DNA from 3 places in the Planococcus rifietoensis genome. Region 3 is predicted to be linked to each of the others. Evidence: riboswitches for the same ligand, from Rfam matches in the RefSeq annotation. Region 3 holds a riboswitch; each other region holds the start of a gene.

Region 1 (5,959 bases), 830 kb from region 3:
TTTTTATCGCGGCTTCCGTGATGAATCCGAGGTTTCTCGATATCAATAACCAGTTGAACATTCTCATGCAAGTGTCGATCATCGGCATCATTGCGCTGGGGATGACGGTCGTTATGCTGTCAGGCGGCATTGATTTATCGGTCGGCTCTGTCCTGGCGCTCGCCGGCGTCATTTCCGTCTTGGCATTGAACGCATCCGGCAGCATTTTAATCGGCGTGTTCACGGCCTTATTGGTCGGGGCTTTCGCCGGATTCCTGAATGGGCTAATGGTCGCGAAAGGCAGGATCGCGTCGTTTATCGCCACGCTCGGCATGATGGCCGCAGCCCGTTCGATCGCACTGTATATTGCAGAAGGCGGCAGCGTGTCGGGCGAAGTGAGCGGATTCACCGCGATCGCCAACAACAATGTATGGATTTTTGATTTGCCGGTGCTCATTTTCTTCGCCATGGCGGTGCTGATTTATATCGTCATGCACAAAACACGGTTCGGCAGGTACGTCTATGCGCTCGGGTCGAATGAAAAAGCGGCGATGCTGTCCGCTATCCGTGTGGACCGCATCAAGATCGGCGTCTATACGCTGATCGGGACGCTGGTCGGCGTTGCGGCGGTCATTGAAACGTCACGGTTGAACTCGATTTCATCTTCAAGTTCAGGCGCGCAATATGAACTTGACGCCATTGCGGCCGTTATCATCGGCGGCACGCGCATGACAGGCGGGCGCGGCAAAATCATCGGCACGATTTTCGGTATCTTGATCTTGGGCATCCTCAACAATATGATGAACTTGATGAATGTTTCGCCCCACCTGCAAGGCTTTGTCAAAGGCTTGATCATCATCATTGCCGTCGTGTTCCAAAAAAGAGAATAGGAGGAGATCGCATGGGCATCAAGGTAGGCATCATTGGCTGCGGGGCCATTACGAAAATGCGCCACGCGCCGGAATATACAGCGAATCCATATGTAGATGAAATCGTCTTTTACGACCGCAATCTCCACCGTTCCGAAGCGATGGTCGAGTTGTTCGGCGGCCGGAATGTGGAAAGCGTCGAGGAATTGTTCAACGATCCCGACATCACAGCCATCAGTGATTGTTCGTCGAATGAACACCATCATTTATTCTCGACACAAGCATTATTGAGCGGCAAGCACGTGCTGTGCGAAAAACCGATTTCCTTAACGATTGAACATGCCAAGGAAATTTTGGCGGCACAGAAAAAATCCGGCAAGAAACTGATGGTCGACCACAATCAGCGCTTTACGCGCGCCCATCAAAAAGCACGCGAAATCCTGGGCAGCGGAGAGCTCGGGAAAGTCTTGACCTTCCGCACCGCTTTTGGGCATTCGGGCCCGGAATCCTGGGGCATCAATAAAACCAAGTCGACATGGTTCTTCAAAAAGGAGCGCTCGGGCTTCGGTGTCGGCGGCGACCTCGGCATCCATAAAATCGATTTGCTGCATTACCTGCTCGATGATGAAATCGTTCAAGTGAGCGCCTTTCAGGGAGCTTTACACAAAACGGATGAAAACGGCGAGCCGATTGAAGTGTGCGACAATCTCGTATGCAGCCTGGCGACCGAAAAAGGGCGTCTCGGAAACGCTGCCTTCTCCTGGACCTATTACGGGGAAGAGGACAATAGCACCGTTGTTTATTGCGAGAAAGGAATCATGAAAATCTATCACGATGACGAGTATCAGCTGGAACTCATCATGGAATCCGGCGAGAAAGTGAACTATCAGCTGGAAGCGATCCAAACGAATGACAACCAGACTCCGAGCGGCGTCATTGATGCGTTCGTCGATTCCATCCGCCTGGACCAGGAGCCGATCGTTACGGGAGAAGATGCCTTGAAATCACTGAAAGTCATTTTGGGCATCATGGAAGCAGCCGACACCAAGCAAGTGGTCACCATCGAAAAAGAGTCTCTCCTTTATCAATAAGGAGAGACTCTTTGGTTTGTCGAGAAAAGTTAAGAAGCCGTATTTTCCGAAGCTTATCGCTCGCTTTCCGTGGGCTCGCGCCCAAGCCTCCTCAGCCGCTACGCGTCTTGCGGGGTCTCGGTCGTCTCGCTTTACCACTGGAGTCGAGCAAACGCTTCTCCAAATACTTAGGTAGAACATTGATCTTAAAATGTAGAATAAGTGATTTTCTTTTTATCCATAGTGAATCACTAATTTCTTCAACACTCTTCTTTCATTTCGCTCATAGTTTGAAACGGTTGAGTGAGAAGGGCGCGATATCGAATTCGGTGTGGCCGTCTATTGCCAATTGGCTCAACACTTCGCCCATGACGCTGCCGAATTTAAAGCCGTGGCCGGTAAAACCGCAGGCGAAAATAACGCGCTCGTTGTCCGGATGGTGGTCGATGATGAAGTTATGGTCGTCCGAGACGGTGTATAAACAAGTTTTACCTTGTTTCAATTCTCCGCTCGCTTCCGGCATATAAAGGTCCAGGAATCTTCTTAAGTCGCCCTCATCAAATTCGTATTGCCCGAAGTTCTGGGTTTGTTCGTCCGGGTCGATTGGCTGCCCGCCGTCCGAGCGTCCGACTTTTACGCCAGCGCCGTCGATACTCGGGAAGCCGTAGAACATCATCTCGGGGCCTTCCACAAAAAAACCGGGAAATTGATCGGCATTGTACATCTCCGGTGCTTCAAACCAGCCGACCGCTTTGCGCGTCGGTTGGATCGGCAATTGCAGGTCTGGCAGCAGCTTCTTCGCCCAAGCACCGGCTGTGACGATCACTTTTTCAGCATAGAAAACACCTTGTGCGGTGGAAATTTTCACACGCTTGCCATCCTGTATATTAATGTGCTGGACGGGTGTATTCGGCACGTAATGGATGCCATTTTCAAGCGCCAGTTTCTTATAGGCACGGATGGCATTCTCACTGTATAACACGCCTGCCTGTGCTTCGAAGCAGCCGATGAAATGCTCGGGCACAGTGAAGCCCGGCCATCTGTCCTGGATGGCGCCGCTGCTTAATATTTCGAGCGGCAAGCCGTAGCTATTGGCGGCGGCAATGCTTTCCAATAGAAAAGGCGAGTCTTCCGGGCCGAGCCCGATGACGCCTGTCTTGTCGAACACCTTATAGCCGGTCTGCTTCTCCAAGTCTTCCCATAATTGCTGCGCGCGCAACACTAACCTAACGTAATGCCTACCTTCCCCGTAGGCGTGGCGGATCAACCGGGTATCGCCGTGATGGCTGCCGTTCGCATGGGGCGGGTCGAATGTATCGATCACCAATGTCTTCTTGCCTTGCTGTGCCAAAAAGGCGCCGGCGGCCATGCCCATCGTGCCGGCACCGACGATGGCGACATCAAAAACAGTCTCCTCGCTCATCTTGTGTTCACTCCGCTCTTGTATTGGATGCATGCCGCCCAGTGGAACCCGGCAGCAATGGAATATTAAATTGATGGTATGCAATACGGCAGGCTTTGTCAATTTCCTCCTGAATTTTTATGCGAAATTTCGATTTATTTTCAAAAAGGGTTTGACAGCAGGGGCTATCTCAAATACTATCGTTAATATGTTAAAAAAATTAAATAACTTATCCAGAGAGACTGAGGGACAGGCCCTATGACGTCCAGCAACCATCATATTCATGAGAGGTGCTAATTCCTGCAGGATGTATTCATTCTGAGAGATAAGAAATTGGTCGAAGCCTCTTTCCTATTGAAAGAGGCTTTTTTGCATCCAAAAGGAGGGCAGGCACTCTACACAAGGCGGAAAGTCCAGCCCTATCATAAAAAACTACACACCAAAAGGAGCTTGAATTATGAAAAGAAACGCTTATGTATTCGCAACTGCCTGTTTAGTGGGGCTTGCCGGGGCACTCGCCGGCTGTTCATCGGAAGAGACGGCGAACGCTGACGGAGAGCAAGTGATCCGCGTCGGGACGCAAAACGACTATCCGCCTTTCGCTTTTGCGGATGATGCCAACCAGCTGACGGGCTACGACGTGGACATGATGAAAGCCGTCGATGAACAATTGGACGGCTATACGTTTGAATACGTCGCCGTACCGTGGGACAGCATGTTCCTTGCGCTCGAGTCAAATAAAATTCAGGCCATCGCCGACCAAGTAGCGAAAACGCCGGAACGCCAAGAAAAGTATTTGTTCACCGATGAATCGTATTTCGCAGCGGAAACGGTCATCGCAGTGAAGGAAGGCCGAGAAGACATTCAGACGATTGAAGATTTGGAAGGCAAAGCGGTCGGGGCGTTGGCGGGTGACTCCTATACTTTATTGCTTGAGGAATATAACGAAACTGCCGCCGAGCCGATCGAACTGAAATACAGCGAAAGCGGCAACCCGTCGGAAATTCTGCAGGATGTGCAGAACGGACGCGTCGACGCTTACGTCAATGACCCGATCATGATGAACGCGGTGCTGGAAAAGAATGACCTCGGCGTGGAGATTGTCGGCCAGCCTTTGGTCAATGACGATATGGGCATCGTCTTGAAAGACGAAGAAAAAGGCAAAGAGCTGAAAGCCTTAATCGACCCGATTTTGAAACAGCTGAAAGAAGACGGCACCTTGTCCGAACTGTCCGAGAAATGGACCGGCGGCGACTACATCCCTGAATAAGCTAGCGGAAGGACAGAGACAATGGAAAATTTACTGGACTTGAATTTCTTGATCGAGAGCTTTCCTGCCATTATTTCCAGGCTGCCGGTTACGATCGGCATAGCAGTCGGCTCGCTGCTTTTGAGTCTGGTCATCGGCGTGGCTGCGGCATTGATCAAAATCTACAAAGTGCCCGTGCTCAGCGTCATCACGTCGATCTATATTTCCTTTATCCGGGGGACGCCGTTATTGGTGCAGATTTACCTGGTGTTTTACGGGATTCCGAAAATCATTTATTTTCTTCAGAGCGAATACGGCTGGCTTCAGTCGGCGGACGTCAATAGCATCGCGCCGGAATTCTATGCCTTGATGGCCTTTTCCATCAATTTGGGCGCGTATTTATCCGAGACGATCCGTTCGGCGATCGAATCGGTCGACCGCGGCCAGTTCGAAGCCGCCAAAGCAATCGGCATGACGCCTGTGCAGATGATGCTGAAGATCGTCTTTCCACAGGCCTTGACGGTAGCGATCCCGAACCTCGGCAATATGTTCATCAGCACCATCAAAGACACCTCGCTCGTGTTCATCATCGGCGTCATCGATATCATGGGGCAGGCAAAAATCCTCGGCTCCCGCGGCTTGGCGTTCTTTGAGGTGTATATCGCCGTCTCGATCGTCTATTGGATCTTATGCATTGCCGTCGAGCGATTATTGGTGAAGATCGAGAAGCGTGCACGCAGATATGAAAGAGGGATTGCCTGATGATCAAATTGGAGAAGCTGCATAAATATTACGATCGCCAGCATGTGTTGAAAGGCATCGATTTAACCGTCGAAAAAGGCGAAGTGGTGGCGGTCCTCGGGCCAAGTGGTTCCGGGAAGTCGACGTTGTTGCGCTGCATCAATTTTCTCGAAGATCCGACGAGCGGCATCGTGGAAATCGGCGGAAAGCGGGTGGATGCGGCCACCGCCAAGAAAAAGGAAATCTTCGCGCTCAGGACTGCAACGGGCATGGTGTTCCAGCAATACAACCTGTTCAAGAATCTGACTGTGCTGCAAAATGTCTCCGTCGGTTTGACGAGCGTCAAGCGGATGAAAAAAGACGCTGCTGACAAGAAAGGCATCGAGATGCTCGAGCAGGTCGGCTTGTCGTCTAAACTGAGCCATTACCCTGCGCAATTGTCCGGAGGCCAGCAGCAGCGTGTCGGCATCGCCCGTGCGCTGGCTTTGGACCCGGAAGTGCTGTTATTCGACGAACCGACTTCTTCATTGGACCCTGAACTGGTCGATGAAGTATTGGCCACCATCCGCCGCGTCGCGGACACCGGAAAAACGATGTTCATCGTGACCCATGAATTGAGTTTTGCGCGGGAAATTTCGGACCGCGTCAT
Region 2 (5,959 bases), 180 kb from region 3:
GCCGTCGATTATTTGGCGCAGAACAATACTGCAAGCCCGTTCCAGCATTTCTGGGCATTGTCGATCCAGGGCCAGTTTTACGTAACGTGGCCGATCGTCATCACGCTCGTGTACCTGTTGGCGACAAAAATCCTGAAAACGCCGGTGCGCAAAACTTTGCTGGCGGTGCTATCGGTGATTTTCCTCGCTTCACTTAGCTATTCGGTTTATATTACCGCAGTCAATCAGCCGTGGGCGTATTTTGATACATTCGCCCGCGCTTGGGAATTCTCGCTCGGCGGGATGCTCGCATTATTGCTTCCTTATCTGAAATTTTCGGACCGTGCGCATCTCATCATGGGTTGGGTAGGGCTTGCGATTATCTCATTCACCGGTATGGTGCTTCCTGTATCGACGGTGTTTCCGGGATTTGCGGCATTGCTGCCGACCGGTGGCGTGATCTTGGTTATTATCGCCAGTGAAAATGGCCAGGCATTCGGTGTTCAGAAATTGCTTGGTTCGAAGCCGTTCCAGTATTTCGGCAGCATTTCCTATGGCTTTTATTTATGGCATTGGCCGTTGCTGGTGTTTTACTATGCCTATTTCAATACGGAAACGGTCACAACACTTGGCGGCATCGGCATTTTGGCCATCACGCTCGTTTTGTCGATCATGACCATCCGACTCGTCGAAAAACCGGTGCGCGAGATGCCGGTCAAGCATTCGAAAAAGCGCTTGTCGAAAGTATTGGTCGCGTTGATGACACCGGCAATTCTGGTCGGCCTTTCGTGGGGCGTCTTCGTCCAAGCGAGCAGCAGCAATAGCGAACCGGTAACAATCGAAGACAATCCCGGCGCCCGCGCCGTATTGGAAAATATCCAGCCGGCAGAAGATGCGGAACTGCAGCCAGACTTTTTATCGGCGAAAGAAGACTTGCCGACATTCTATAGCGATAAAGACTGCTTCTTGACAGGCAGTGTCAGCTCGAAACTCAAGGAATGTTCGTTTGGCGTAACGGAAAACCCTGAGCATGTCGTGGCCTTGGTCGGCGGATCGCATTCGGGGCACTGGTTCCCGGCGCTTGAAGCAGTCGCAGAAGAAATGAACATGCGCATCGATGTCTATAACAAAGATGCCTGCCGATTCTCAAGCGGCGATTTCGACGGCCAGCTGGATGAAGCGTGCATGACGTGGAATGATAATCTGCAAGAGCGCCTGATGGCAGAACCGCCTGATTTGATCTTCACGACAGCGACGGTGAATTCTGGCGATACGGTGCCAAAAGGGTATATCAATAAGTGGAAAGAGTTCGAAGGGGTCGCGGAGATTTTCGCGGTGCGCGACAACCCGCGCATGAAAGTCGACCCGACGCTCTGTCTCGATGAATTGAACGTCGACAATTGTTCGGTGGAACGCGACAAAGCTTTGGCGGATGTCGTGCCGTGGGAAAATACGGAAGGCATCCCGAACAATGTGACGTTTGCCGATATGTCCGAATATTTCTGTACGGACGATACGTGCCCGCCTGTGGTCGGCAATGTACTCGTCTACCGGGATAAGCATCATTTGACGACGCTTTATTCACAAACAATGGGGCCGGCGTTGAAAGAACATCTTGAACCGGCTCTTGAAAATTTAAACTGATGAATACCGAACGCCTCCGGAAGGACTATCTTCCGGAGGCGTTTTCTATTGCGGCGCCGAGCAGGGAAAATAAGTGCTGCGTCGAAAGAGTTACAAAGGAAACCGTTTACGGAGAACGCGCAGCAAAATCGGAGAGGGGTATGTGGCATGAAACGCAGATGGCCGGTTTTAGCATTGACAACGCTTGGGGCATACGGAGCTTACCGAAAGTACAAAGACATGACGCGGCTCGTCAAGCCGACGTGGCCGGAAGTCCGGCACGCCGGGGAAGTGGAACAGGCAAGAACGGACAATCTCCCGAAACCGATCTCCAAATGGCTGGAAGTCAGCGGCGCGGTCGGCCGTGAACAGGTGATGGGCGTTTATGTAAAGCAAGAGGGCTGGATGAAAACCAAACCCGACCAGGAAGAATGGAGCGAATCGACCGCCGAGCAATACAGTTTTGTCGACCCGCCGTCGTTTTATTGGAAAGCGCGCATGAAAGTGGACGGCTTGTTCGTCACAGGGTCTGACAGTTTTCGGGATGGCCGTGCGGGCATGCGCATCCGCTTTGCGGGGCTCGTGCCGATCAACCGGGCAATTCCCGACGGCAAGCTTGATGAATCGGCATTGCAGCGCTTTTTAATGGAAATGGCCTGGCTGCCGGGGCTAGTGTTCAGCCCGTATGTGCGGTTTTTGAACAGCAACGAACGTTCAGTGGAAGCGGAAATGACCTATAACGGGTCGACCGCCAATGTAACGTTCGAGTTTGATGAAACAGGGCGCATGAAGCGGGCGCGTGCGATGCGCTATAAAGAGGTCGGCGAAGATGCCAAGCGCTTGCCGTGCATCGCAGAAGTGCATGAATGGCAAACAGTGGACGGCATCGAAATCCCGCGGCGCATCGACATCACCTGGATCATCGACGGTCAAGCCTTCACTTGGTACAAATTCACCGTCGAAGCCGCCAAATTCAACCCGCGTGTCCCGGATGCCTGGTAGGCAGCAGAAATGTAACAGAAAGTTCTTTGTTTTTTGATAAATCACCTTGACCCAAATCACCACAGGGGGTATCATGTGGGAATACTAAAAACTGCATAGTGAATTCTTATCTAGAGAAGTCGAGGGACTGGCCCGATGACGCTTCAGCAACCAGCCGTTAGGTCAGGTGCTAATTCCAGCAGGCACACGCCTGGCAGATGAAAAGGAACGAGTCCGATATCGTAAAGCCTTCTTTTTCATGGAAGGCTTTTTTTGTTTATATCGATGCGTCCGCAGCTGCACGGCCAAACAGACAGAGGAGGACGAATCATGCTATTAGATGAACTGAAAAAACGGATGCTGACGGCGGACGGCGCTATGGGAACGCTGTTGTACTCCTACGGTATCGAATACTGCAACGAGGAATTGAACATCCAGCGCCCGGAAGTGATTGAGAAGATCCACCGCGACTATATTGCGGCCGGGGCGGACATCATCCAAACGAACACATACGGGGCGAATGCCCATAAACTGGCGCGCTATGGACTCGAAGAACAGACCGAAGCGATCAATAAAGCGGCGATTGCGATCGCCAATAAAGCCGCAAAAGACGGCGGGCAATTCGTGCTCGGCACAATCGGCGGCATCCGCGGCATCCGCAAAAGCGATGCGACTTTGGATGAAATCGTCGCCATGGTCGACCAGCAAGCACAGCATCTATTGTCCGGCGACCCGGATGGCTTGCTGCTTGAGACGTATTATGATTTCGAGGAACTGGCGGCGACCGTTAGCCATCTGAAGAAACTGACCGACGCCCCGCTAATCGCGCAATTATCGATGCACGAACCCGGCATCTTGCAAAACGGCATGAGCTTGAACGAAGGATTGAAACGGCTCGATGCGCTCGGCGCAGAAATTGTCGGCGTTAATTGCCGTCTCGGCCCGCACCATACGATCCAGGCGTTTGAAGGCGTCGAACTGCCGGAAAAAGCCTTTTTGTCCGCTTACCCGAACGCTTCGCTATTGGATATTGAAGACGGGCGCATCGTCTATGAATCGGAAGCCGATTATTTCGGCCGTGCGGCATTGCTTTTGCGCGAAGAAGGCGTGCGCCTCATTGGCGGTTGTTGCGGCACGACGCCAAAGCATATCGAAGCGGTGAAAAAACGCATTGGCCATTTGCAGCCGATCACCGAAAAGAAAGTCGAAGAGAAAAAGCCGATCGTCATCCGTGAAGCGGAAGCCTTGAAAGACAAGCCTTTGCACGAAAAAGCGAAAACCGAGCGGACCATCATCGTCGAACTCGATACGCCGCGCCATTTGGATGTCGAGAAATTCCTTGAAGGTTCAAAAGCATTGGACGCAGAAGGCATCGATGCCATCACGATGGCCGACAATTCACTGGCCTCGCCGCGCATCAGTAATATGGCGATGGGCTCGATCCTCAAGCATAAGCAGGATGTCAGACCTCTTGCGCATATTACCTGTAGAGACCGCAATTTGATCGGCCTGCAATCACATATCATGGGGCTGAACGCACTTGGTATCCACGACATACTCGCCGTTACGGGTGATCCGACAAAAGTCGGCGATTTTCCGGGTGCGACAAGCGTCTATGATGTCTCGAGCCTAGAATTGATCCAGCTCATCAAAAAGCTCAACGAAGGCATTTCATTCTCCGGGAAACCGCTCCGGAAAAAAGCGAATTTCTCGGTCGCTGCCGCGTTCAACCCGAACGTCCGCGTGGTGGAGCGAGCTGTTCAAAGGCTCGAGAAAAAAATCGAAGCCGGGGCGGATTATTTCATTTCACAACCGGTCTATACGAAAGAGAAAATCATCGAGATCCACGAGGCGACAAAGCATCTGGACACGCCGATTTTCCTTGGGGTCATGCCGCTGACGAGCATACGCAGCGCCGACTTCCTGCATAATGAAGTACCGGGCATCAAATTGTCGGAAGAGGCACTTGACCGCATGAGGGCTTGCGGCGAAGACAAAGAAAAATCGACCGCGGAAGGCATCCAAATCGCGAAAGAATTGATCGATACCGCAGCGGAATTGTTCAACGGCATTTATTTGATCACGCCATTTGTGCGCTACGACATGACGGTGGAATTGATCCGCCACATCCGACAACTAGATTTAAAGAAAGCGAGCGATCGTGCCTATGCCTAAACATTTAATTGAACAGCAGCTCGAAAAACGCATCCTCATCATCGACGGTGCAATGGGGACGATGATCCAAAATGCAGATTTGTCTGCCGAGGATTTCGGTGGCGAAGAATACGACGGCTGCAATGAATACTTGAATATTGTCCGACCCGATGTGCTTGAAGGGGTGCACGACGCTTATTTGGAAGCGGGCGCTGACATCATCTGCACAAACACATTCGGCGGCACGCCAGTCGTTTTGGATGAATACGGGCTCGGTCATCGTGCAGCGGAAATCAATCAAAAAGCGGTGGAAATCGCTAAAATCAGCCAAGCGAAATATTCGACGCCGGAATGGCCGCGCTTTGTTGCGGGCGCACTCGGCCCGACGACGAAAACTTTGTCGGTAACAGGCGGCATTACATTCGACGAATTAAAAACCGATTTCCAGGTACAGGCGAAAGCCTTAATCGAAGGGGGCGCGGATTTACTACTCCTTGAGACGAGCCAGGATATGCTCAATGTCAAAGCGGCGACGATCGCGATACGCGATGCCTTTGAAGAAACCGGAGTGGAATTGCCGGTGATGATTTCAGGGACGATCGAACCGATGGGCACAACGCTTGCTGGACAGACGATTGAAGCCTTTTACGTGTCGATCGAACATATCAAGCCGCTTTCTGTCGGTTTGAACTGTGCGACAGGGCCGGAATTCATGACCGATCATTTGCGTTCGCTGTCTGAACTGTCGACAGGCTATGTCAGCTGCTACCCGAACGCCGGACTGCCGGACGAGGAAGGGCATTACCACGAGACGCCGGAATCTTTGTCGAAAAAACTGCGCGGCTTTGCTGAAAAAGGCTGGCTCAATGTCGTCGGCGGCTGTTGCGGCACGACACCAGCACATATTGCGGCAGTGCGTGAAGCGGTCGACGGGCTGGCTCCGCGCGAGCGCAATGAAACGAGCCATGGACATGCGGTGTCAGGCATCGAAGTGCTCGAATACGACGAGTCGATGCGTCCGCTATTTGTCGGCGAACGCACGAACGTCATCGGTTCGCGCAAATTCAAGCGGCTCATTATCGAAGGGAAATTCGAGGAAGCGGCGGAAATCGCACGCGCCCAAGTGAAGAACGGTGCGCACGTCATCGATATTTGCCTGGCGAACCCGGACCGCGACGAACTTGAAGACATGGCGGCATTCATGCAGGAAGTCGTCAAAAAA
Region 3 (5,959 bases):
GCTTCTACCGTTTGAATTTCATCCGCTGTCAGCTCCATTGGAATGCCATAATCAAATAAGAATACAAGACCAAATAGCTCGCCCTCATAGGAAATGGGAAGTGCCAATAAAGACTTAATCCCAAAACCGGCAACAGCCCGTGGGTCAGGGCGCGGGTCATTGGCGGTATTTGGAATGTAAATGGTTTGCTGGGTTTCAATTACTTCTTTTGCCAATAAGTCATAGTCTGTATCCACTACATGCATATCGAGCGTCATGCCGTTGATGACTTCCGGTTTTCCGACATAACCACGGAAGCTTCCATCGTCCTGGGGCAAATAGATGCCGACAGAATCACAGCGCACAACTTCTTCTGAAATGGCCATGACCACTTGTTCAAGCAAAGGGCGCAGTTCCAGGTTTGTATTGATCAATTTTGTGATATGTGCCAAGCGTGAGTATCTCGTTTGATTTTTTCCCATAGGTCAAACCTCCAATACCAACTCGCTCGCCACTATATTCGGTGACAAAACAAGGCAGTTTACTTATCATCTTTTTGCTATCTTTTGAGCTTTTAATTCTTTAACACGCATCACTTTACTACTATATTACCGAATAAAAAAATAGCTTAAATAGTTATTTTTTACTTTTATTCCACGATTTATTTCCCCTCATTTCAACTATTATCCCGGCTATTAAAAAAATTTACGGAACTAAAACGCACAATGCATGCCAAATTCACTTGAAAACTGTCCGAAACACAAGAAAAACACAAAATACTTCCAAAACATAATAAACCCCAGAGATGCCTTTCGGGCACTTCTGGAGTTTGTCGTGCTTTCTTTTCAATTGAGCTCTAACTGTTATTTGGCGTACTCTTCGGCAATCGTACCCAGCAAAATACCAATCAACTGGCCTTTAAACGCATCTGGCACTGATTCACCGTTTGGATTTTTGTAGTAGAGGACTTGCTGTTCCTCCTTGTATTCAAATCCAAGTGCTGTCAACTTAGCGACTAAAGAGACTGGCAACTCCTTGCTGCCTGTCAGTTGTTCAAAGTAGGGACCTGCATAAATGGATACATCCACATCATCAAGGCTGGATTCGAGAATGAATACATCACGATCGCTTTTTACAATCCACTGCCCTTTAGAATTGATGGCAAGCTGTTTGCCTTCTAATCCCGAGATCCCTACCAGATTCACTCCAAAAATTTGGTTGATCAACACGTTCACTTCTGCTCCACTAAGCGCATAGTCGAATTCCTTAAGATAGCGGTCCATCACTTCATTTTTCGACATATCCATGATCCGCTCGTCCTTTTTGGTGGAATCTCGTTCTTCTTTCAGCGAAACGCGCAAGCTCTCCATGACAGGCGCCGGATAAATCGATAGTTTGCTGCCGTAATCCTTTTTCGATACATAGTTCAAATCGATGTCAAATACCTCATCCACCGCTCGGCGAATTTCGTTGTCCTTTAGCTTTTTGCCAAGCGAGGCTAAATAAAGCTCCAACACTTTTATTTTCGGCAGCTGCCTTAAAGTTATTTCCAGTTCAGCAGATTCGGCATTCATTTCCAATACTTCACTGACAGCTTTTACGACTTTCTTTGAATACTTGGCATCTTGCTGCGTATAGGATTCCTGCGTTTGCGTTTTGGCGTCTCCTGCAGATTCATGGGCTGAAACATTGCCTGCCGTTCCCATCAATAACATAGAAGTTGCCATGGCTAAAACCATGGATTTTCTTGCATGGATTTTCAAATGATTCCCTCTTTTCACTCATTGTTTTTAATAATGATTTTATCACAATTAAAAAAGGGATAATTAGTTATTTGGAAATATATATTTGAATAAAAGTTACAATTTTATTTGATCGTTATCAGTTATTACGGCAATGAGTTATTAGCTCTGTTTTATATAGATAACGTAAATTTAGCACTCCTGCGGTGGAGACAAATATTTAAAATTAACAAATTTCCGGAAATTTTTTTCAAGCTTTCCTTGCTTTTTTCTAAAATTTGTTTTAAGGTGAACAACATCAACCAGCAATTAACTTAATAATCGATTTCTTATCAAGAGAGACGGAGGGATTTGGCCCTGTGAAGTCTCAGCAACCGCCCTGATTCAGGACAAGGTGCTAATTCCAATAGGCGCAAGCCTAGAAGATAAGAAGAATGCATTTTCCATAAACGGAGCTTTCTTCTTTTCGAAGAAAGCTCCGTTTTTTTATTTCCACCACCCACACTAAAAATAGAAAGAAGGAATTTCACATGACCCATTCAACTATTCAAACGAACCCTAAACTAACAACAGCCCCATTCAAGGCCGATCACGTCGGGAGCCTTCTGCGCCCCGACAGCATTCACGAAGCCCGCAAACAGTTTAAAGAAGGCACCATCACATCAGAACAACTGCGGGAAATCGAGACGACGGAAATCAAGCGCATCGTCGACAAGCAAATCGAAGTCGGTCTGAAGGCGGTGACGGACGGCGAATTCCGCCGTACATTCTGGCATACCGATTTCATGGCGCATATTAACGGCTTTGAAGGCTACACACCGGAAAAAGGCTATCAGTTTAAAAACGTCGAAACCGAAGCTTATGATGTCCGCAACATCGGCAAGATTTCATTCAATGAAAACCACCCATTCCTCAGCGATTTCATCGAATTCAAGGACATCGTCGGCGGCCGAGCGGTACCGAAATTAACGATTCCAAGCCCGAACCAATTTTTCAATCAAGGCATCCGCGATGAAGCTATCTACCCGGACCTGGAAGACTACGCGAAAGACGTCATCCAAGCTTACCGCGACGCTTTCCAGGCGTTTTATGACGCCGGCGCACGCTATATCCAAATCGACGATGTCTATATCGCAGGGCTGTCATCACCGGATATCCCGTTCAACGACGGCAAATACAATCGCGAGTATTTGATCGACTTGGCGCTTCGCGTCGCAAACGGCGTGCTAGAAGGCAAGCCGGCAGACCTCGCTGTGACGACTCACCTGTGTCGCGGCAATTACCAATCCGACTGGGCATTTGAAGGCAGCTATGCATTGATCGCGCCTACCTTGTTCGCCAAAGAAAAAGTCGATGGCTTCTTTCTTGAATACGACGACGACCGCTCCGGCAGCTTCCAACCACTTGAGCACATTCCAAACGGTGGGCCAAGAGTCGTGCTCGGCGTCTTCACATCGAAGAACGGCGAACTTGAAAACAAAGAAGCGATCAAAGCACGCGTCGCAGAAGCCGCAAAATACGTGCCGCTCGAGCAGCTATGCATCAGCCCGCAATGCGGCTTCGCTTCAACCCACCACGGCAATCTCCTCACCGAGGAACAGCAATGGGACAAACTGCGCTACATCGTGGAAGTTTCTGAAGAGATTTTCGGAGAGTGAATGAGAAAAGGCAAGCGCAAATTTGCGCTTGCCTTTTTGTTTGGAATAATTGTGTGGTGCACAGGGACACCGGGGGTTAGAGTTCCCCTGTTGACAGAAAAGTCGTACAATAAAAAAGAACGTTCGATAAAGAGGAGGAAATATTTCCATGGCAAACGAAAAGTTTTTCACGTCCCACAATGGAGTTGAAATTCCCACTATCGGATTTGGCACTTGGCAAATCCCAAATGAAGAAGCTTATGCCGCAGTAACGACTGCTTTAGAAAATGGTTATACTCATATTGATACGGCCTTAGCCTATCAGAACGAGGAAAATGTTGGAAAAGCGATTCGAGATTTCAACATTTCTCGGGAAGAGGTCTTTATAACTAGCAAACTTCCTGCTGAAATTAAAGGCTATGATGCAACATTAGCGGCTTTTGAAGAAACGATTACAAATCTAGGAGTCGATGTATTAGATCTTTATTTGATTCATGCGCCATGGCCGTGGGACGAAGTCGGCAAAGATTGTACAGAAGGCAATATTGAATCGTGGAAAGCGATGGAGAAGCTTTATAAGGACGGCAAAATTCGGGCAATCGGCGTTTCGAATTTTTCGGAAAAAGATATTCAGGCGCTTTTGGATTCCTGCGACATTGTACCGATGGTGAACCAAATCCCGTTCTATATCGGCCGTGATCAAGCGAGTCTACTACAGTTTTGCAAAAAACATAATATTGTCGTAGAAGCGTACTCTCCGCTGGCAACTGGCCAAATCTTGAACAGCCCTGAAATCAAAGAAATGGCTGCTAAATACAGCGTTACCCCTGCTCAATTGTGCATTCGTTATTGTCTAGAGCATGGCACTTTGCCGCTTCCGAAATCAACGAACAAAGAACGCATCGTTGAAAATAGTCAATTGGCTTTCACTATCTCTCCAGAGGATGTTCAAAAGCTTGATGCTTTTGAAGATGTTCGCTCCAAATAAAAAAACCGCCCTTGGGCGGTTTTTCATTTTATCTGCCTAACTCAATTCCAAGCAAAATAAGATGATCCTTTTTTAGGATACACATCCCTTCGTTGTTGAGCTTAACCTGTTCATGAACATTGATCGTTCTTGAGTATTTGGGTCAGATTTTCAGTTATTGATTCACTGCATCAGCATCTTGTATCCGGAACAAGGAAAAGTCATCCAGACTTCCCCAAGCCCCGCCGTTTGCCTTGACGCTGCCGCCGATCGTGACTGTGCCGTCTACCACAAAGATACCGTCTAGTTCAGGCTGGCTCCAATTGGCCCATCCGTTAACAGAGGTGTTCATTGTGTAGCGTTCGCCAGACGTTTCAGCGTAAATATACATCTCGGAGTTCTCGGCATCTCCTCCCTGCACAAAGGCAGAAAGTTTATAATATCCCGGTTCCAAGCCTGTTATCGTTTGTTCAGCCTGAAAATCGATTGCATCCGATGAGTAGAAATGAAGCGAATAGTTTCCAGATTTAGCATCCGATGCTTTGTTTTGATAACTCGTATGAGGCGCAGTACCATTTCGGTGGGTGATATTCCACACGCTTCTGTCGCTATTTTCAAACCCTCCATTCTTCACAAAGTTCTCTGGACTGATCTGAAGATTCGCTGTGACCGATAGGCCGTTCTCCAGTTCTCCATCAATCACATAACTGCCGGCACCGTTGCTGACCGCCTGCTGCAATGCTTCCTCATTCCATGTAACCTGAACTGAGCCTTCGCTCCTATCGTTGTAAATGACGGTCACCAATTCAGGCAATACAATCGCCTTCCCCGCAACAGCCGAGATGGACAGATTTTCCACATCATCCACTTTCAATGGAGCGACTGCCCCTGTCTCTAAGTACTTGAAAACGTCCAAAGATGGCAAGGGATGTCCATTAAAATCGAACAACGCCTGATTATCAACTGCACTGCCGCCGTACCATTCCCCAGCATCTTCCGGATCGTATTCTGCTGCATAGCTTGTCGCCCAGCCGGAACCGTATTTTTCCCAAATCATTTTGCTTTTCTTCAACTTCTTGTCTGGTGCTACAGGAATCCAAGCCGGTTCCCAGTAAAATATGCCGAGGCCTGCATCCCCTATTTCCGCAACAGCTGCTGCTACATCTCTGACTGCATGCGCTTGTCCTTGGACCGTAATTGGATAGTCCAAAGTTTGGCCAGTGCTTTTCGGTGCGGTGTTTTCATGGCCATCACCATCTTTTGCCGTGTAGGCATATGATGTTTCTGCGACCATGACTTTTTTGCCGTAGGTATCAGACACATTTTTAAGGACAGAGGACAAGTTAGTCAATGTCCCATGCCAAAATGGATAATACGAACTGGCGAATACGTCATAGTCGACCTTTTTGTCTTCAAGTGTTTTGGCGATCGATGCATATCTTCCCGTAGTTTCTGGGTTGGTAAAATGCAACGCGACCAGAATTTCTGGATCCAGTGCTCTGACTGCTCGGCTTCCTTCGTTAAATAGCTCGCTCATGCGGTTCCAGTCTTTTTCTCCAGCCATGGCGCCGTTGGTTTCATTTCCGATCTGCACCATGCCGATGTCCACACCTTCATCTTCCATTGCTTGAAGA

What was found. A riboswitch is a leader RNA that binds a small molecule or an ion and turns the genes downstream of it on or off. The one in region 3 is predicted to bind S-adenosylmethionine.
Region 1: it holds a riboswitch for S-adenosylmethionine, as region 3 does, so the genes downstream of both, AUC31_RS15510 (transporter substrate-binding domain-containing protein) here and AUC31_RS02110 (5-methyltetrahydropteroyltriglutamate--homocysteine S-methyltransferase) in region 3, are expected to answer to the same signal.
Region 2: it holds a riboswitch for S-adenosylmethionine, as region 3 does, so the genes downstream of both, AUC31_RS01390 (bifunctional homocysteine S-methyltransferase/methylenetetrahydrofolate reductase) here and AUC31_RS02110 (5-methyltetrahydropteroyltriglutamate--homocysteine S-methyltransferase) in region 3, are expected to answer to the same signal.

Annotation. Positions count from the first base shown of each region.
Region 1 covers NZ_CP013659.2:3,120,084-3,126,042, reverse strand. Annotated here, with positions in the region: gene AUC31_RS15525 (ABC transporter permease) at 1-869, shown strand, start outside; gene AUC31_RS15520 (Gfo/Idh/MocA family protein) at 881-1,939, shown strand; gene solA (N-methyl-L-tryptophan oxidase) at 2,202-3,341, opposite strand; SAM riboswitch class I at 3,547-3,652, shown strand; gene AUC31_RS15510 (transporter substrate-binding domain-containing protein) at 3,778-4,590, shown strand; gene AUC31_RS15505 (amino acid ABC transporter permease) at 4,612-5,331, shown strand; gene AUC31_RS15500 (amino acid ABC transporter ATP-binding protein) at 5,331-5,959, shown strand, end outside.
Region 2 covers NZ_CP013659.2:271,755-277,713, forward strand. Annotated here, with positions in the region: gene AUC31_RS01380 (acyltransferase family protein) at 1-1,623, shown strand, start outside; gene AUC31_RS01385 (DUF6920 family protein) at 1,771-2,604, shown strand; SAM riboswitch class I at 2,708-2,808, shown strand; gene AUC31_RS01390 (bifunctional homocysteine S-methyltransferase/methylenetetrahydrofolate reductase) at 2,911-4,758, shown strand; gene metH (methionine synthase) at 4,751-5,959, shown strand, end outside.
Region 3 covers NZ_CP013659.2:449,392-455,350, reverse strand. Annotated here, with positions in the region: gene AUC31_RS02120 (bifunctional diguanylate cyclase/phosphodiesterase) at 1-461, opposite strand, end outside; gene AUC31_RS02115 (hypothetical protein) at 843-1,742, opposite strand; SAM riboswitch class I at 2,048-2,153, shown strand; gene AUC31_RS02110 (5-methyltetrahydropteroyltriglutamate--homocysteine S-methyltransferase) at 2,252-3,379, shown strand; gene AUC31_RS02105 (aldo/keto reductase) at 3,528-4,346, shown strand; gene AUC31_RS02100 (glycosyl hydrolase 53 family protein) at 4,501-5,959, opposite strand, start outside.